DNA from 3 places in the Pantoea sp. X-Soil-YNGN-844 genome. Region 2 is predicted to be linked to each of the others. Evidence: predicted binding sites of a transcription regulator. Region 2 holds the regulator's gene; each other region holds the start of a gene.
The links. Region 2 encodes PurR, which represses purine synthesis genes. Its sites were predicted from a motif close to CANGCAAACGTTTGCNTG; they were not measured.
Positions count from the first base shown of each region.

Region 1: the regulator PurR is predicted to act here: its motif matches at 4,442-4,459, upstream of gcvT (glycine cleavage system aminomethyltransferase GcvT).
Region 3: the regulator PurR is predicted to act here: its motif matches at 1,014-1,031, upstream of cvpA (colicin V production protein).

Region 1 is NZ_AP036007.1:3,305,064-3,310,918, forward strand. Features, by position in the region: gene gcvP (aminomethyl-transferring glycine dehydrogenase) at 1-2,800, opposite strand, end outside; gene gcvH (glycine cleavage system protein GcvH) at 2,881-3,267, opposite strand; gene gcvT (glycine cleavage system aminomethyltransferase GcvT) at 3,291-4,388, opposite strand; gene ubiI (FAD-dependent 2-octaprenylphenol hydroxylase) at 4,821-5,855, opposite strand, start outside.
Region 2 is NZ_AP036007.1:1,822,451-1,828,305, forward strand. Features, by position in the region: gene punC (purine nucleoside transporter PunC) at 1-1,056, opposite strand, end outside; gene punR (DNA-binding transcriptional activator PunR) at 1,164-2,069, shown strand; gene purR (HTH-type transcriptional repressor PurR) at 2,066-3,091, opposite strand; gene cydH (cytochrome bd-I oxidase subunit CydH) at 3,373-3,462, shown strand; gene AC6I8C_RS08480 (C40 family peptidase) at 3,509-4,318, opposite strand; gene AC6I8C_RS08485 (Grx4 family monothiol glutaredoxin) at 4,683-5,018, shown strand; gene rnt (ribonuclease T) at 5,062-5,730, opposite strand; gene gloA (lactoylglutathione lyase) at 5,851-5,855, opposite strand, start outside.
Region 3 is NZ_AP036007.1:2,847,511-2,853,365, forward strand. Features, by position in the region: gene purF (amidophosphoribosyltransferase) at 1-427, opposite strand, end outside; gene cvpA (colicin V production protein) at 465-950, opposite strand; gene dedD (cell division protein DedD) at 1,215-1,997, opposite strand; gene folC (bifunctional tetrahydrofolate synthase/dihydrofolate synthase) at 1,990-3,255, opposite strand; gene accD (acetyl-CoA carboxylase, carboxyltransferase subunit beta) at 3,350-4,264, opposite strand; gene AC6I8C_RS13175 (DedA family protein) at 4,409-5,071, opposite strand; gene truA (tRNA pseudouridine(38-40) synthase TruA) at 5,101-5,855, opposite strand, start outside.

The DNA of each region.
Region 1 (5,855 bases), 1.5 Mb from region 2:
CCGTCGGCCAGTATTTGTTGTGGCTGCCCGCCGGGAAGACGGCCAGTTCGCGACTGTAAGGATGTGACCACTCGCTGACGATTTCCAGCTGGGTATGTGGCGCATTCACCAGTGGATTGTCGTCCAGCGGCCATTCACCTGCCGTAACCCGGTCAATTTCCATGCGGATCGCCAGCATCGCGTCGATAAAGCGATCCAGTTCGATTTTGCTCTCTGACTCGGTCGGCTCCACCATCAACGTGCCTGCCACAGGGAAAGACATGGTCGGTGCGTGGAATCCGTAATCAATGAGGCGCTTAGCGATATCCAGCTCACTGATTCCGGTCTGCTCTTTCAGCGGGCGGATATCGAGAATACACTCATGCGCCACACGCCCGTCACGGCCGGTGTAAAGCACCGGATAGGCGGACTGCAGGCGGCTGGCAATATAGTTAGCATTCAGAATGGCGACTGAACTGGCCTGCTTTAGCCCTTCCGCGCCCATCATGCGAATGTACATCCAGCTGATCGGCAGAATCGAGGCGCTGCCAAACGGCGCTGCGGAGACCGCGCCCTGCTGCGTCAGTACACCGTCGATCTGCACCACGCTGTGCCCCGGAACAAACGGCGCCAGATGCGCTTTCACGCCAATCGGTCCCATACCCGGACCGCCGCCGCCGTGTGGAATGCAGAAGGTTTTATGCAGATTGAGGTGCGAGACATCCGCGCCGATATAGCCCGGCGTGGTGATGCCGACCTGCGCATTCATGTTCGCGCCATCCAGATATACCTGGCCGCCGTACTGATGCACAATCTGGCACACCTCACGGATGGTCTCTTCGTAAACGCCGTGGGTGGACGGATACGTCACCATGATGCATGAGAGCTTATTGCCCGCCTGCGCCGCTTTTTCACGCAGGTCGCCAAGGTCGATGTTGCCCTGTTTATCGCAGGCCACCACCACCACGTCCATGCCCGCCATCTGGGCGGATGCCGGGTTCGTACCGTGCGCCGAGCTCGGGATCAGGCAGAGGTGACGATCGCCCTCGCCGCGGCTTTCGTGATAGCGGCGGATCGCCAGCAGTCCGGCATATTCACCCTGCGCGCCGGAGTTCGGCTGCATACAGAGTGCGTCATAGCCGGTGAGCTGCACCAGCCACTGTGAAAGCTGGCCGATCATCTGCAGATAGCCGATAGCCTGTTCAGCCGGACAGAACGGATGCAGCTCCGCAAATTCCGGCCAGGTGATCGGGATCATTTCGGCGGCGGCATTCAGCTTCATGGTGCAGGAACCGAGCGGGATCATCGCCTGATTCAGCGCCAGATCCTTTTTCTCCAGGCTGTGCATGTAACGCATCATCTCGGTTTCGCTGTGATGACGGTTGAACACCGGATGGGTCAGGATTTCGCTGTGGCGTTGCAGGCCAGCCGGAATCGCGTGACTTTCACTGGCCACTTCGCTGTCGAGCTTTTCCAGATCCTGGCCGTGCTCATCACCCAGCAGAATAGCGAACAGCGCCAGAATATCGTCGCGGCTGGTGGTTTCATCCAGCGTGATGCCAACGGCGTTATGGATGTCGCTGCGCAGGTTAACGCCAAAGCTCAGGGCGCGGTTCAGCACGGCGGCTTTATCCGCCACTTCCACCGTCAGCGTATCGAACCAGTGCTGATGGCGCAGCTTCAGGCCGCCCTGTTGCAGTCCGGCTGCCAGAATATTCGTGAAGCGGTGAATGCGTAAGGCAATGCGTTTCAGACCGGCCGGGCCGTGGAACACCGCGTAGAGACCGGCGATGTTGGCCAGCAGCACCTGAGAAGTACAGATGTTGGAGTTGGCCTTTTCACGGCGGATATGTTGTTCACGGGTCTGCATCGCCATACGCAGCGCCGTATTGCCCGCGGCATCACGTGACACACCGATGATGCGGCCTGGCATGGAGCGTTTATGCTCATCGCGGCTGGCGAAGAAGGCGGCATGCGGGCCGCCGTAACCCATCGGCACGCCGAAGCGCTGAGCGGAACCAAAGACGATGTCTGCGCCCTGCTTGCCCGGCGCTTCCAGTAACACCAGCGACATAAAGTCTGCCGCCATGCTGACCACGACATTACGAGCTTTCAGACCGGCAATCAGCGCGCTGTAATCGTGCGCTTCACCGGTGGTGCCCACCTGTTGCAGCAGTACACCAAAAAGATCGTCGTGATCGGATGCCTTGTCGTCGCTATCAATGATCAATTCGAAGCCGAACGTCTCCGCACGGGTACGAACCACATCCAGCGTCTGCGGATGAATATCGTCGGCAATAAAGAATTTATTGGCGTTTTTGAGCTTGCTGACGCGCTTTGCCATCGCCATTGCTTCGGCAGCAGCAGTGGCTTCATCCAGCAGTGAGGCAGACGCGATATCCATGCCGGTGAGATCCAGCGTCAGCTGCTGGAAGTTCAGCAGCGCTTCCAGACGGCCTTGTGAAACTTCAGGCTGATACGGCGTATAGGCGGTGTACCAGCCCGGATTCTCCAGCATGTTACGCAGGATGACCGGCGGGGTGATGACCGCGCTGTATCCCATACCTATCCAGGATTTGTACCGCAGATTCTGGCTGGCAATGGCTTTCAGTTCGGCCAGCGCCTGCTGTTCCGTGGCGGCTTCGCCCACCGCGGGCGGGCCTGGCAGCTGAATGTCTGCCGGCACAATCGTGCTGATTAACGCGTCCAGCGAACGGGCACCAATCGCGTCAAGCATCTGCGCCTGCTGCTCAGGTGAAGGACCAATATGGCGCTCGATGAATGCACCGTTGTGTTCAAGCTGGCTGAGAGTCTGAGTCATTAGCAGTAAATCCTGAATCGGGCTGGGGGAACCGGAGAGCAAACAGAAATCTGCGGCCTCTGCACGAGGCCGCCTGACGACTACTCGTCGATGGAAGCTTTATAAGCATCCGCATCCAGCAGCGTGTCGATTTCAGATGCGTCGCTGGCTTTGATTTTAAATAACCAGCCGCCGTCATAAGGCTCGCTGTTGACCTGCTCCGGTGAGTCGGTCAGCGCTTCGTTGACCGCCACAATCTCACCGCTGATCGGCGCATAGATGTCTGAAGCCGCTTTAACGGATTCAGCAACCGCGCACTCTTCACCGGCAGCAAACGTCGCGCCCACTTCAGGCAGATCAACAAATACCATGTCGCCCAGTAACTCCTGCGCATGTTCCGTAATCCCCACCGTGTAGCTGCCATCGGCTTCTTTGCGCACCCATTCGTGGCTGTCGCGGTACTTCAACGTATTCGGCACATTGCTCATTGGCCATTTCTCCTGAATAAAATTTACTGGGCGACCGGTTTACCGGCGCGGACAAAAACGGGACGGGTAACCTGAACCGGCATCTGGCGGTTACGGATCTCAACGATGGCAGTGCTGCCAATAGAGGCTGGAACACGCGCCAGGGCGATGCTGTAACCCAGCGTCGGCGAGAAAGAACCACTGGTGATGATGCCTTCCTGCAACTGCCCCTGGTCATCGGTGAAACGCACCGGCTGGCCGTTACGCAGCACCCCTTTTTCTGTGAGGATCAGCCCCACCAGTTTTTCGGTGCCACGTTCACGCTGCAGTTCCAGCGCTTCCCGGCCGATGAAATCGCGATCGGCGGGTTCCCAGCAGACGGTCCAGCCCATGTTGGCGGCCAGCGGTGACACGCCTTCATCCATCTCCTGACCATAAAGATTCATACCCGCCTCCAGACGCAGCGTATCGCGTGCGCCAAGGCCAGCCGGTTTTACACCAGCGGCCAGCAGACGCTGCCAGAAATCGGCCGCTTCTTCTGCGGGCATCGCAATTTCATAGCCCGCTTCGCCGGTGTAGCCGGTGGTAGCGATAAACAGGTCACCTGACTGCACACCGAAAAACGGCTTTATGCCTGCGACGGCCTGACGCTGCTCTTCGCTGAACAGGGTCTGCGCTTTCTGCTGCGCCTGCGGCCCCTGCACGGCAATCAGCGCCAGGTCATCACGTTCGGTGAGCGTAATGCCATAGCCCTCTGCGTGTTGGGTAATCCAGGCGAGGTCCTTCTCACGGGTCGCGGAGTTCACCACCAGCCTGAAGAACGTTTCGCTCATAAAGTAAACAATCAAATCATCAATGACGCCACCTGAAGCATTCAGCATGCCGGTGTAGAGCGCTTTGCCCGGCTGCGTCAGTTTTGCCACATCATTTGCCAGCAGGTAGCGCAGGAATTCGCGGGTACGCGGACCTGTCAGGTCAACAATGGTCATGTGAGAGACATCAAACATACCGGCGTCGCTGCGCACCACATGATGTTCATCCATCTGGGAACCATAGTGCAGCGGCATCATCCAGCCATGAAAATCCACCATGCGGGCACCGCAGGCCTGATGCTGTTCAAACAGAGGTGTTTGCTGAGTCATAACCATCCTGTGCAGAAGCGTTTGAGTGCAAAAGTGCGCCGGAATTCAGTGCCGACGCAAACGTTCTCTTACGGCTGACGTTACCACCGAATCTGACGATTAACCATAAGCAAACCGGGGTCGAAAGCAGATGCACAGCCTAACCAGGAACAGCTGACCACAGGATAAAAAACTGCAATTTTGTGATTAATCGCGCAATAAATGCAGAGTTTTTAAATATACGCAGCAAATTTATGCGGGATGGCATTCAGGATGTTAAAAAAATTCCGCACTCTGCCAGGAGATGAGTGAGAAAAAGTAATGCGAATTCAGTCGCAAAATTAGAATAAATCAAACGAAGATCCCTGATGGTGCAGCGTTGCCTTTTGGTGGTGCAGAGGGGGTCAGGTATAAAAAAAGCCAGCAGATGCTGGCTTATCAGAAGGTGTGGATTTAGCGTAGCCATGCGGGTAAATCATTCAGGCCCATCGCCTGCTTCAGCATCACCGGTTTGACACCCGGCAGGCGATCGGCCAGTTTCAGACCGACATCGCGCAGCAGTTTTTTTGCCGGATTATTACCGGCGAACATTTCACGGAAGCCCTGCATTCCCGCCAGCATCATGGCAGCACTGTGCTTACGGCTGCGCTCGTAGCGACGCAGATAAAGGTGCTGACCAATATCTTTACCCTGTTGATGCAGACGGCGAATTTCACCAATCAATTCGGCGGCATCCATAAAGCCAAGGTTAACGCCCTGACCCGCCAGTGGATGAATGGTGTGGGCCGCATCGCCCACCAGCGCCAGACGGTGTGCCGCAAAGTTGCGGGCATAGCGCGCCACCAGCGGGAACGACTTACGCTCGCTCTCGAGCTGGCACAGGCCAAGGCGCATATCAAACGCCACCGAGAGCTGCTGATTGAACAGCGCTTCCGGCATGGTTTCCAGACGACTCGCTTCCTGCGGCGAGAGCGACCAGACGATGGAGCTCAGATGGGGATCCTGCATCGGCAGGAAAGCCAGAATGCCGTCGCCGTGGAACACCTGGCGCGCCACCGCGTCGTGCGGCTTCTCAGTGCGGACGTTAGCCACTAACGCATGGTGATCGTAATCCCAGAAGGTCAGCGGAATATCGGCTTTATTACGCAGCCAGGAGTTAGCCCCGTCAGCGGCAATCATTAATCGCGCGCTTAACATGCTGCCATCCTGCAGGGTAATAAAGGCTTCATTGTCGCCAAACGCCACCTGCTGTAACTGCGAGGGTGCCATCAACGTTACGTCACTGCAGGCGCTGGCGCGTTGCCAGAGCGCGTTATGAATCACCGGATTTTCGATGATATGGCCCAGATGCGACAGGCCCTGCTGCTCATCATCAAAGGCGATGGTGCCGAAACTGTCCTTATCCCACACTTCCATGCCGTGATATGCGCGGCAGCGCAGCGAGAGAATGGTCGACCAGACATCCAGCTTCTGCAGCAGCCGTTCGCT
Region 2 (5,855 bases):
AGAGACTGCCAGGCTTGCAGCGAAGCAGAGTCCTAGCTGTAAGGTGTTCTGCAATGCGGCCGCTTTACCGGTGGCATGCGGGAAGGGCGTCAGTGCACTGGAAACCACTATTGGATAAATCGCGCCGTTAGCCAGCGCCATCCCACAGAACGGCACCATCAGGCTCACCAGCGTGCTGCTGCCAGCAAGCGCAACAGCAAACAGCGCCAGAATGCTCAGGCTGTAGACGGCCAGCAGCCAGGGCAGCAACTGTGCGCCGTTAAAGCGGTTGAGCAGGGTGCGACAGCCGAAGCCGCCAATTAAAAAGGCGAGCGTCTGGGGCACATAACTCAGACCGATATCAGCGGGCGACAGACCCAGATCCGCCAGAATAAAGGGCGATCCGGTCAGCCAGGCAAAGAAGCTGGCGGAGCAGGCGGAGTAGATCAGCACGTTGCCGCTGTAGACTCGTGATTTAAGCAGCGTGAAAAAGCCCGGCTGCGCACCTTTTTCTCCCGCAGCCTTGCGCACGGTGGGCAGACGCAGCGTGGTCAGAATCAACGCCACCGCAATCAGGGTCAGCACCAGGAAAATCGAACGCCAGTGGAAATGGCCGATGAGCCAGGCACCCAGCAACGGTGCCAGCGCCGGCGAGAGCGCAACCAGCGGCATAATCGTGGCAAAGACTTTGTTGGCGCGCGCGGCAGGATAGCGATCCACCACCAGCGCCTGCCAGCTCACGGCCGCAGCACAGACGCCAATCGCCTGCACAAAGCGCAGCGCCAGCATCAGAGTGATATCATTCACCCACAGCATGCCCGCACAGCCGACGCCAAACATGGCCAGTCCGGCCAGCAGCACCGGTTTGCGGCCAATGCGATCGGAAAGCGGTCCCCAGAAGAGCTGACCACAGGCGAAGCCCGCCAGGAAGAGACTCATACTGGCGCTGATCAGGCCCGGCGAGGTATTAAACGTTTGCTGCATCGCACCAAAGGCGGGCAGATACATGTCAGTGGCTAAAAAGCCGAGCATGCTCAGCAGGGCAAGATAGGGCATAAATCCTTTATTCGACAGCATCTCATTCTCATTTTTGCAGGATAAACGCGGCAGAGTGTAAAAGGTGCGTTTGCCGCTGTGAAACGGTAATATTTGCCGGTTGCTGTTAAAATTTTTGAAGGCAGATTATGTGGTCAGAATATGCATTAGAGGTCGTTGACGCGGTTGCCCGCGGGGGCAGTTTCAGCGCCGCCGCGCAGGAGTTACATCGGGTGCCCTCTGCTATCAGCTACACGGTGCGTCAGCTGGAGAACTGGCTGGCAGTGCCACTGTTCGAACGCCAGCATCGCGAAGTAGTGCTGACGCCAGCAGGCGAACATTTTGTCCGGGAAGGGCGCAGCGTCATCAAAAAAATGCTTGCCACCCGGCGGCAGTGTCAGCAACTGGCCAACGGCTGGCGGGGGCAGCTCAGCATTGCCGTTGACCGTATCGCAAAACCTCAGCGCACCCGGCAGCTGGTTAAAGACTTCTATCGCCACTTTCCCGATATGGAACTGATCATCAGCTATGAAGTTTTTAACGGCGTCTGGGATGCGCTGGCCGACGGTCGGGTGGAAGTTGCGATTGGGGCCACTCAGGCGATTCCGGTAGGCGGACGGTTTGCATTTCGCGATATGGGTATGCTCAACTGGCGTTGCGTGGTCGCGCCCGAGCATCCTCTGACGCAGGCGAGCCAGATCGATGATGATACGCTGCGTAGCTGGCCGTCACTGGTGCTGGAAGATACATCACGCGCACTGCCGCGTCGTATGACATGGACGCTGGATAACCAGCGCAGGCTGGTGGTGCCGGAGTGGCAAACCGGACTGGAATGCGTGCAGGCAGGCTTATGTGTGGCGATGGTGCCGGGTCATCTGGCCAGACCACTGCTCGACAGCGGCGAGCTGGTCGAACTGACGCTGCCGGTGGCATTTCCGGATAGCCCCTGTTGCGTCAGCTGGGCTGAGGATCGCGCATCACCGGCGACAGGCTGGTTGCTCAGCTATCTGGGTGATGCGCAAACTCTTAATCAGGAGTGGTTAAGCGAGCATTAACGGCGATAGTCGCGGAACGGGCCATCGGCCACGGAACGGCGCTCAATCAGCGTGGGATGGACCTCAATCGTTTGTGACACTTCGCGCTTACTGGTAATGCGGTCCAGAAGCATTTCCAGCGCTTTCTCACCCAACTGGGCTTTAGGCTGATGCACTGTGGTCAGGGCCGGTGCGAAATAACGGGCGTTGCGCACATTGTCATAGCCGATCACCGAAATATCCTGTGGGACGCGCAAACCCATCTCGTCGGCGGCGCAAATCGCGCCCATCGCCATGATGTCACCGCCACAGAACACCGCCGTCGGACGCTGCTTCTGCGACAGGATCTGCTGCATCGCCTGATAGCCCGATTCCGGCTCAAAGTCACCCTGTACAATCCACTCGGCACGCGGCTGAATACCCGCTTCTTCCAGTGCCTTCAGGAAACCGGCATGGCGTCCGCCGCCGGTGTTACGCTCCATCTGACCGGGGATAGCACCAATATCACGGTGTCCGCGTTCAATCAGATAACGTCCCGCCAGATAGCCGCCCTGGAAGGCGTTATCGAGAACCGTATCGGTAAAGTCGGCGCGCGATTCACCCCAGTCCATCACCACCATCGGGATATTGCGGTTCTCTTCCAGCATCTGCAGCAGATCGTCCGGATACTCAGAGCACATCACCAGCAGGCCATCGACGCGCTTCTGCGCCATCATGCTGAGGTAGGCGCGCTGTTTTTGCAGGTCGTTATGCGCATTACCCAGAATCAGCGTATAGCCTTTATCAAAACAGTGGTTTTCAACCGCTTCAATAATTTCAGCGAAATAGGGCGCTTCGCTGGAGGTGGCAAGCAGGCCCAACGTTTTGGTGTGGTTTACTTTCAGGCTGCGCGCCACCGCACTTGGCGAGTAGTGCAGTTCCTTAATTGCCTGCCAGACCGCCTCGCGTGTCTCTTCAGCGACAAAGCGTGTTTTATTGATGACGTGCGAAACGGTGGTCGTTGAGACGCCAGCGCGTTTCGCCACATCTTTAATTGTTGCCATGAAAATCGGACTCCAGTGCTTACCTAACTCTATGATAAGCGTAATGTTAAACGTTTGCGTCTGCTCAGGGTTTTTTCCGCAAAAATGCGGCTTTTCTGGCCGGTAAACAGGCGACTGGCGGAGAAAAAACGCCTGAAAAGATGCGCAAACGGAATCAGGGATGCGCGCGTTGCGCAACAAAGGCGGGATTCTAACAAGGCTGAACGGATAAAACGAGATTTTTACCGGACCCTGTGGGAAAATGCCATATCCCTGCAAAGTGTGTGACTAAGGAGCAAGCAATGAGTACCGATTTGAAACTGGCTTTGATGACCACTATCGGCTGTCTGCTGATGATTGTGGCCTTTAGTTTTACTGCCATTCTGCACTAATAAAAAAGCCGGGATTATCCCGGCTTCTTTCGGACTATACTGCTGCTCAGCGAATGGTTTTCGGCGTCATCACCCGACGGGCACCAATATAGTGGCGCTGCCAGTAATCTTCCCCTAATGCACTGATCTGAATATCTTTGCCGGTACGCGGCGACTGAATAAACTTGCCATCGCCCAGGTAAACGCCGACGTGGTCTGCCGTGCCGCGGCCATTAATACGGAAGAAGACCAGATCGCCTTTCTCCAGCGACTCACGCTTGATCGGCGCGGCGTCTCGCAGGTGATACATTTCATTAGCGGTACGCGGGATCTTAAACTTCACCAGGTCTTTATAGGCATACCAGACCAGACCGCTGCAATCGAAACCTGTATGTGGAGAAGTGCCGCCCCACTGATAGGGTTTACCCAACTGCCCCATCAGCTTGGTCATTGCGGTCTCACGCGCCTTCTGATAGCGCTGGCGGTGGGATTTGCTCATTTTAATCGTGCCTGGCTCGCGGGTGGTGACCTCAGCGGTTTTCAGCTGGCGCTGATGCCCATAGCGTTTCTTCTCTTTGTTTTTTTCTTTGCTTTTGCTGATACGGGCGGTTTTGAGCGAGGTCTTCTTAGCAGGCGTCTGTTTAGCAGTGAGTTCGACTTTTTTCTGTTTTTTCGTTTTAAGTTTTTGATCAGGGCTGAGACGAGTTTTTTTTGTCACCGTTTTTACCGGGCGACGCTTGCGGCGTTCATCGTCGCGCGCACTCTTTTTCTCTGCTTTATGCGTACTGACGTTCACCGGCGCGTGAGGCGACGCAGCGGCGATGTTGAAAAACAGTTGCGCAAAGGCCAGCATAAAAAGCGTAATGATTAAACGCATAGTCCATTAATTAGTTAAGTTGTCAGGGCCACTACGCACCGCGACAAAGTTGAGATTAATCTGATCCAGGATCAGTGCCCAGGCCATTCTAGTCCAGTTCGCTTAAAAACTGTAATGCCTTTTAATGTTAATCTTTGCAGCCCACGTGATTGCACTGAAAATGAACATTTTCAGCATGTTATACCAACGGAATTATTACGAATTATTAAACTGTTACCAGCTGTTAATACCTGAAGTTAAATGTCCTGCGAGCGGGACTTAACAATGATGGTCATTTAATCGGGCAGCGAGCAAAATCTCATTTTCAGTCACGCTGCGAAGTCGCTACAATAAACAAACACGAAGTAACGAATTAAGGAAGGCAATTATGAGTACTGTAGAAAAAATTCAGCGCCAGATCGCAGAAAACCCGATCCTGCTGTACATGAAAGGTTCCCCGAAACTGCCAAGCTGCGGTTTCTCTGCACAGGCGGTGCAGGCGCTGTCAGCCTGCGGTGAGCGTTTTGCTTACGTGGATATTCTGCAGAATCCGGACATTCGTGCTGAGCTGCCGAAATACGCTAACTGGCCGACCTTCCCACAGCTGTGGGTGGATGGTGAGCTGGTCGGTGGATGCGACATCATCGTCGAGATGTTACAGCGTGGTGAACTGCAGTCGCTGATCAAAGAGACCGCAGAAAAATTTAAAGAAGCAGAATAAAAAAAGGCCGACATCATGTCGGCCTCTTTCATTGTGGCATCCCTTATGCGGATGTCGTGGCGTCTGCGTCACCCCCGGCGAAGGGCAGAGGCCAGCCACCTAACCGTTTCCAGCGGTTCACCAGTTCGCAGAACAGTGTCGCTGTCTGCTGAGTGTCATAGAGCGCTGAATGCGCCTGGGTACTGTCAAACTCCATTCCCGCCGCAATACAGGCTTTCGCCAGCACCGTCTGACCCAGCACCAGTCCGCTCAGCGCTGCGGTATCAAAGGTGGCAAACGGGTGAAACGGATTGCGCTTCAGGCTGGCACGTTCTGCTGCCGCTGACATAAAGTTCAGATCAAACGTGGCATTGTGCGCCACCATAATGGCGCGATTGCAGCCGCTGTCTTTAATGCCTTTGCGCACCATTTTGAAAATGGCGTGCAGCGCCTCATATTCACTCACCGCACCGCGCAGCGGATTACTCGGATCGATACCGGTAAAGGCCAGCGCTTCCGGATGCAGCAGCGATCCGACAAAGGGTTCGACGTTGAAATGCAGCGTCTGGTCAATCTGAATCCATCCCTCTTCATCCATTTTCAGCGTGATAGCGGCAATCTCCAGTAACGCATCGGTTTGCGCGTTGAAACCAGCGGTTTCAACGTCGATCACCACCGGATAGAAGCCACGGAAACGTTGATTGAGTGCATTAGGGGAATTCGATTCAGACATCAGGATCTCGTTGCAGAAAAAGGGCAGCGCGTATTATGGCAAAAAACGGGGCCGGGTGCAGCAGATGAAGCGCAGAGAAGGGGATTCAGCCCACCGGGTCAGGCGGGCTGGGAGGCAGGTTTAGT
Region 3 (5,855 bases), 1.0 Mb from region 2:
AACGATCTAACTCCTGCGCAAAAATGTTCAGCAGGATTTCAGAATCTGAGGTGGTATTAACGTGACGGCGACCCTTTTCGAACAGGTGCTTACGCAGCACATGGGCGTTGGTCAGGTTACCGTTGTGCGCCAGGGTGATGCCATACGGGGAGTTTACGTAGAATGGCTGCGCTTCAGAGGCACTGGAGCTGCCCGCGGTGGGATAACGCGCGTGACCGATCCCCATATTGCCCTGCAGTCGCTGCATGTGGCGTGCTTCGAAAACGTCGCTGACCAGGCCGTTTGCCTTTCGCAGGCGAAAACATTTCAGCGCATCGATAGTACAAATGCCTGCGGCATCCTGCCCGCGGTGCTGGAGCACCGTTAACGCGTCATAGATCGACTGGTTGACCGGCATGAAACCGGTGATACCGACAATACCGCACATGTTGTCATTTCCTCATTTAGCCGCACACCCGGTCACATCACCGGGGTAAAAAACTCGACGTGCTTTTCAGGTAATCAAAGAACCACCTGATGATATAACTGAACTCGGGAATGAGTTGAGACTGTTGCCAGTCCGGACTTTTAGAAAAGCCAGTGAATGTATCAAGGAAGAACAGCAAAGCGGCTACGATCAGCACACCACGCAACGCCCCGAAACAGACGCCCAACACCCGGTCGGTTCCCGACAGGCCGGTTTTTTCCACCAGCGTGCCGATAACGTAGTTCACAATGGCGCCCACAATCAGGGTCGCCACAAACAGCACACCGATGGCGATACCGTTACGAACCAGTTCGTCGTCAAAACCTGTAAACCAGACTGCAAGGTAGGCGTAGTAATGACTGGCGACAAAAAACGCGCATCCCCAGGTAACGAGAGATAAGGCTTCCCGGACAAACCCACGAACCAGGCTGACCAGAGCCGAAAAACCAACTACCGCAATAATGACGTAATCAATCCAGATCATGAACTCTTCCAGCGCCAGTGCAATTGCACCCCTGCATCCAGTTCGGGGCGCATTCTAACAGAAAAAGAAAACGTTTGCGTAGCGGTTTTCTTTTTCTGCATCCATAAAAAAGGCGATGAAAAAAACCGCAATCGCCCGGATGATTCTCAACCGGACAGGCCGTTGAAAATCGTCACTATTCTTCGTGGCAGCGCGCGTTAAGCGCGCTGCCTGCCCGGTAAAAGACGCAGCCTGTTACTGCTATCGGCAGCGCCAATCACCGCGCTAACGGGCGCTGTAGGGTTTTACGACACCGCCCAGTCCTGAGATGTTTTTCAGTTCACCCACTGCACTCTGCATTTTAGCTTTCGAGGCATCAGGGCCAACGTAGATACGGGTAATCTGGCCCTGAACCGGCGTTGACGGCACGGTAAAGGCGCGATAACCCGACAGCCGCAACTGCGCGACAATCTCATTTACTTTGCTGGCGTTCTTCAGCGCACCTAACTGCACCACATAAGCCTGCCCCGCCGGAGCCGTGGTCTCTGCCGCTTTTGGCGCTTCTTCCTGCTTCGGCTGCTCAACCGCTTTAGGTTGCTCAACCGGCTTCGGTTTGGGCTGCTCAACGATTTTTGGCTTCTGCTGTTCAACCGGCTTCTGCTTAGGCTGCTCGATGGCCTTCGGTTTCTGCTGCTCTGCCACTTTCGGCTTCGTCACCGTCTGCGCAGGCACAGACTGATGAACCGGCGGCGGCGAGACCACGACCGGATCGCTCTCTTCATCCGGCTGCGTCCGCCCCTGCTCCGCCGTGGCGTTGGTTTTACCATTGCCATTGCTGCTATTGACGGCGCTGCCTGCGCCTTCCGGCGGCTGAGCCGGCAGCGACTGGGTTACCGGCGGCACCATTTCGCTGTCCTGCTGATCGTCAGGTTTCGGCACCAGCGGAATGGCGGCGAACTCCTCTTTGTAATGCTTTTTCTGACCATCCAGCAGCCCTGGCAGCACAATCACGCCAACGGCGACCAGAATAACGGTGCCGACTAAACGGTTCTGAAACTTACTAGCCACGTCCTTTCTCCGTTTCAATCGATTCCATGACCTGTGCCACCGTGTGGAATGAACCACAGACCAGCACAGTGTCCTGCGGCACAGCCCGCTCGCGCGCCTGCTGCCAGGCGAGTTCAACTGAACCAAAGGCCTCGCCCTGCGGCAGCGCGTCCAGCAGCTGCTCTGCACTGGCACCGCGCGGACCGTCAAGCGGTGCACAGTACCAGGCATCAACCATTGGAGCCAATGCCGCGAGCGTTCCGGCGATATCTTTATCATGCAACATGCCCACGACGGCATGCACTTTGCCGCGTTTCGGCAGCGTCGCCAGACGCGACGCCAGATAGCCTGCCGCGTGCGGGTTATGAGCGACATCCAGAATCACGCGCGGTGATTCACTTATCGTCTGGAACCGCCCTGGCAACATCGCCAGCGGCAGGCTGGCGCGAATCTGCATCTCACTGACCTCAAGCCCTGAAACACGCAACGCCACCAGCGCGGTCGCCGCGTTAGGCAGCGGCACCTGAGGCAGCGGCAGATCGTTCAGCTCGCCCTGCGCATCACGCAGCGACCAGCTTTCGGCCTGGGCATGCCAGGACCAGTCGCGGTTGCGCTGTAACAGCTGAGCGCCTTTTTCCTGCGCGACCACAGCGATGCTGTGTGGCATATCGGGTTCACCGACTACTGCCGGTTTCCCTGCCCGGAACACACCCGCTTTCTCGCGCCCGATGCTTTCGCGATCCGGGCCCAGCCAGTCGGTGTGATCCAGCGCGATGCTGGTGACTACGGCGACATCGGCATCCACGATGTTGGTGGCATCCAGTCGTCCGCCGAGGCCGACTTCGAGGATCACGACATCCAGTTGCGCCTGGCGGAACAGATTCAGTGCGGAGAGCGTGCCGAATTCGAAGTAGGTCAGCGAAATATCAGCCCGTCCGGCTTCAATCTCCGCAAAGCTGGCGCAGTGCTGCGCTTCACCAAGCTCCTCGCCCTGAACCCGGACGCGTTCGGTATAACGCACCAGATGCGGCGAGCTGTAGACGCCAACGCGGTAGCCCGCAGCGATCAGCAGCGTTTCCAGAGTGCGACAGGTGGTGCCTTTGCCATTCGTACCGGCCACGGTAAAGACAAAAGGAGCGGGTTTCAGCAGGTCGAGACGAAGCGCTACCTGACGAATACGGTCCAGACCCAGTTCGATGGCCTGAGTATGCAGGTGCTCAAGATAATAAAGCCACGTGGCCAAAGGCGACGTGGCTTGAGGAAGGTGAAGATTGTCCATATGTCCCGTTTTGCTTATTTATACCTGGCAGACTGGTGCTGCGGTATACGGTGCATTGGTAAGAGGCGCGACAGGCGCGCCTCTCTATCTCCTGTCAGGCCTCGTTGCTTTCCGATTCAGTCGTCGCGGGAGCGGACGGTTCACCGTCATGCAGCGGTGCCGGCAGGTTCATCATTTTGGCCAGCAGGCTTGCCAGTTTGTAGCGCATTTCCGGGCGGCGGATGATCATATCAATCGCGCCCTTCTCAATCAGGAACTCACTGCGCTGGAAGCCCGGCGGCAGTTTTTCACGCACGGTCTGCTCGATGACGCGTGGGCCGGCAAAGCCGATGAGCGCTTTAGGCTCCGCGATGTTGAGGTCACCCAGCATGGCGAAACTGGCCGAAACACCGCCCATGGTCGGGTCAGTCAGCACGGAAATGTAGGGCAGACCGCGCTCGCGCATTTTGGCCAGTGCCGCACTGGTTTTCGCCATCTGCATCAGCGACTGCAGCGCTTCCTGCATACGGGCACCGCCACTGGCGGAGAAGCAGATCAGCGGACAGTTATCTTCCAGCGCCTGCTCAACTGCACGTACAAAACGTGCACCGACGACAGAGCCCATTGAACCGCCCATAAAGGCAAATTCAAAAGCTGCCGCAACCACCGGCATACTGTGCAGCTGACCTTTCATCACGATCAGCGCATCTTTCTCGCCGGTATCTTTCTGTGCGGCGACCAGACGATCTTTATACTTCTTGGAATCGCGAAACTTCAGCAGATCTTTGGGTTCAAGTTCACTGCCAAGCTCAACCATCGTGCCCTGATCGAGGAAACTGCCGAGGCGCTCACGCGCGTGCATCCGCATGTGGTGGTCACACTTCGGGCAAACCTCAAGATTACGCTCCAGCTCGGCGCGGTAAAGAACCTGGCCACAGCTGTCGCACTTGGTCCAGACCCCTTCCGGGATGCTGGCTTTGCGCGTTGGCGTCGTGGTGCTTTTATTAAGAATGCGTTCAATCCAGCTCATTGATGACCTTTCTGTTTAAAACTGACCTGGTCCAGTCGTCTTGATACTGCTGAAAACCGCTTCAGCAGACGGTAAATGTCGCTCATTAAACCACAACCTGTTCAGACTGTGGATAAAAATCTGGTCTTACCCCTGAGCGAAGCCTTACGGCAGCTTCTGCTGCTTCGCCTGACGGCGATGACGCCAGACTTCAATTACACCCGGCAGAATCGAGACCAGGATAATGCCCACAATCAGCAGCTTCAGGTTTTCCTGCACCACCGGCAGATCGCCAAACAGGTAGCCGGCATAGGAGAACAGCAGCACCCATAACAGCGCACCGGTTACGTTAAACAGCGCGAAATGGCGATAGGACATATGGCCCATACCGGCAACAAACGGCGCAAACGTGCGGACAATCGGCACAAAGCGCGCCAGGATAATGGTTTTTCCTCCGTGACGGGCATAAAACGCATGGGTTTTATCCAGATGGCTGCGACGGAAAATCTTCGAGTTTGGATTACTGAACAACCGCTCGCCAAACAGGCGGCCAATGGTGTAGTTCACTGCATCACCCAGTACCGCGGCCACTACTAACAGTGCCACCATCACGTGCACATTGAGATCGTTACCCGGCAGTGCAGCCAGTGCACCCGCCACAAACAGCAGCGAATCGCCTGGCAGGAATGGCGTCACAACCAGCCCGGTTTCGCAAAACAGAATCAGGAACAAAATAGCGTAAATCCAGATACCGTACTGTGCAACCAGCTCGGCCAGATGCACATCGATGTGCAGAATAAAATCGACCAGAAAATGGAGAAACTCCATAGCGCGCCCTTTTAAGTCCTGAAAGTGAATTAATCCGCGAGGAACAACGGTCCCATCAGCGGCTGTGGTAACGCAAAGTGGGATGGGTAATCCACCGCCACCAGATACAACCCCTCTGCCCGGGCTGTGGCTGCGGCTAATGTCCGATCCTTCGCCGCCAGCAGCGTTGCCATCCATGACTCCGGCTTATTGCCGCAGCCTATCTCCATCAGGCTGCCCACGATATTGCGCACCATGTGATGCACAAACGCGTTGGCTTTAATATCCACAATCACGTAGGGACCCTGACGCGTCACGTTGAGGTGAATCACGTTGCGCCAGGGTGTGCGTGACTGGCACTGCACCGCGCGGAATGAGGTGAAATCATTCTCGCCTAACAAACATTGCCCGGCGCGCTGCATCTTCTCCGCATCCAGTGGATGGTAAAAGTGCGTCACGCCCTGCGCCAGCACCGCCGGACGCAGACGCTGATTGTAGATCAGGTAGCGATAGCGTCGGGCCGTGGCGCTGAAGCGGGCATGGAATTCATCCGGCACCGCTTTCACCCAGCGCACGGCAATATCTGCCGGCAGATTGGCGTTGACGCCCAGCGTCCAGGCGCCATCAGGCCGCTGCGATGTGGTTTCGAAATGGACCACCTGCCCCGTGCCGTGCACGCCCGCATCGGTGCGGCCAGCGCAAAAAATGCTGACCGGATGATCGGCGACTTTCGACAGCGCGCGCTCTACCTTCTCCTGCACGCTGCGGACTTCATTCTGGCGCTGCCAGCCGTAGTAACGACTGC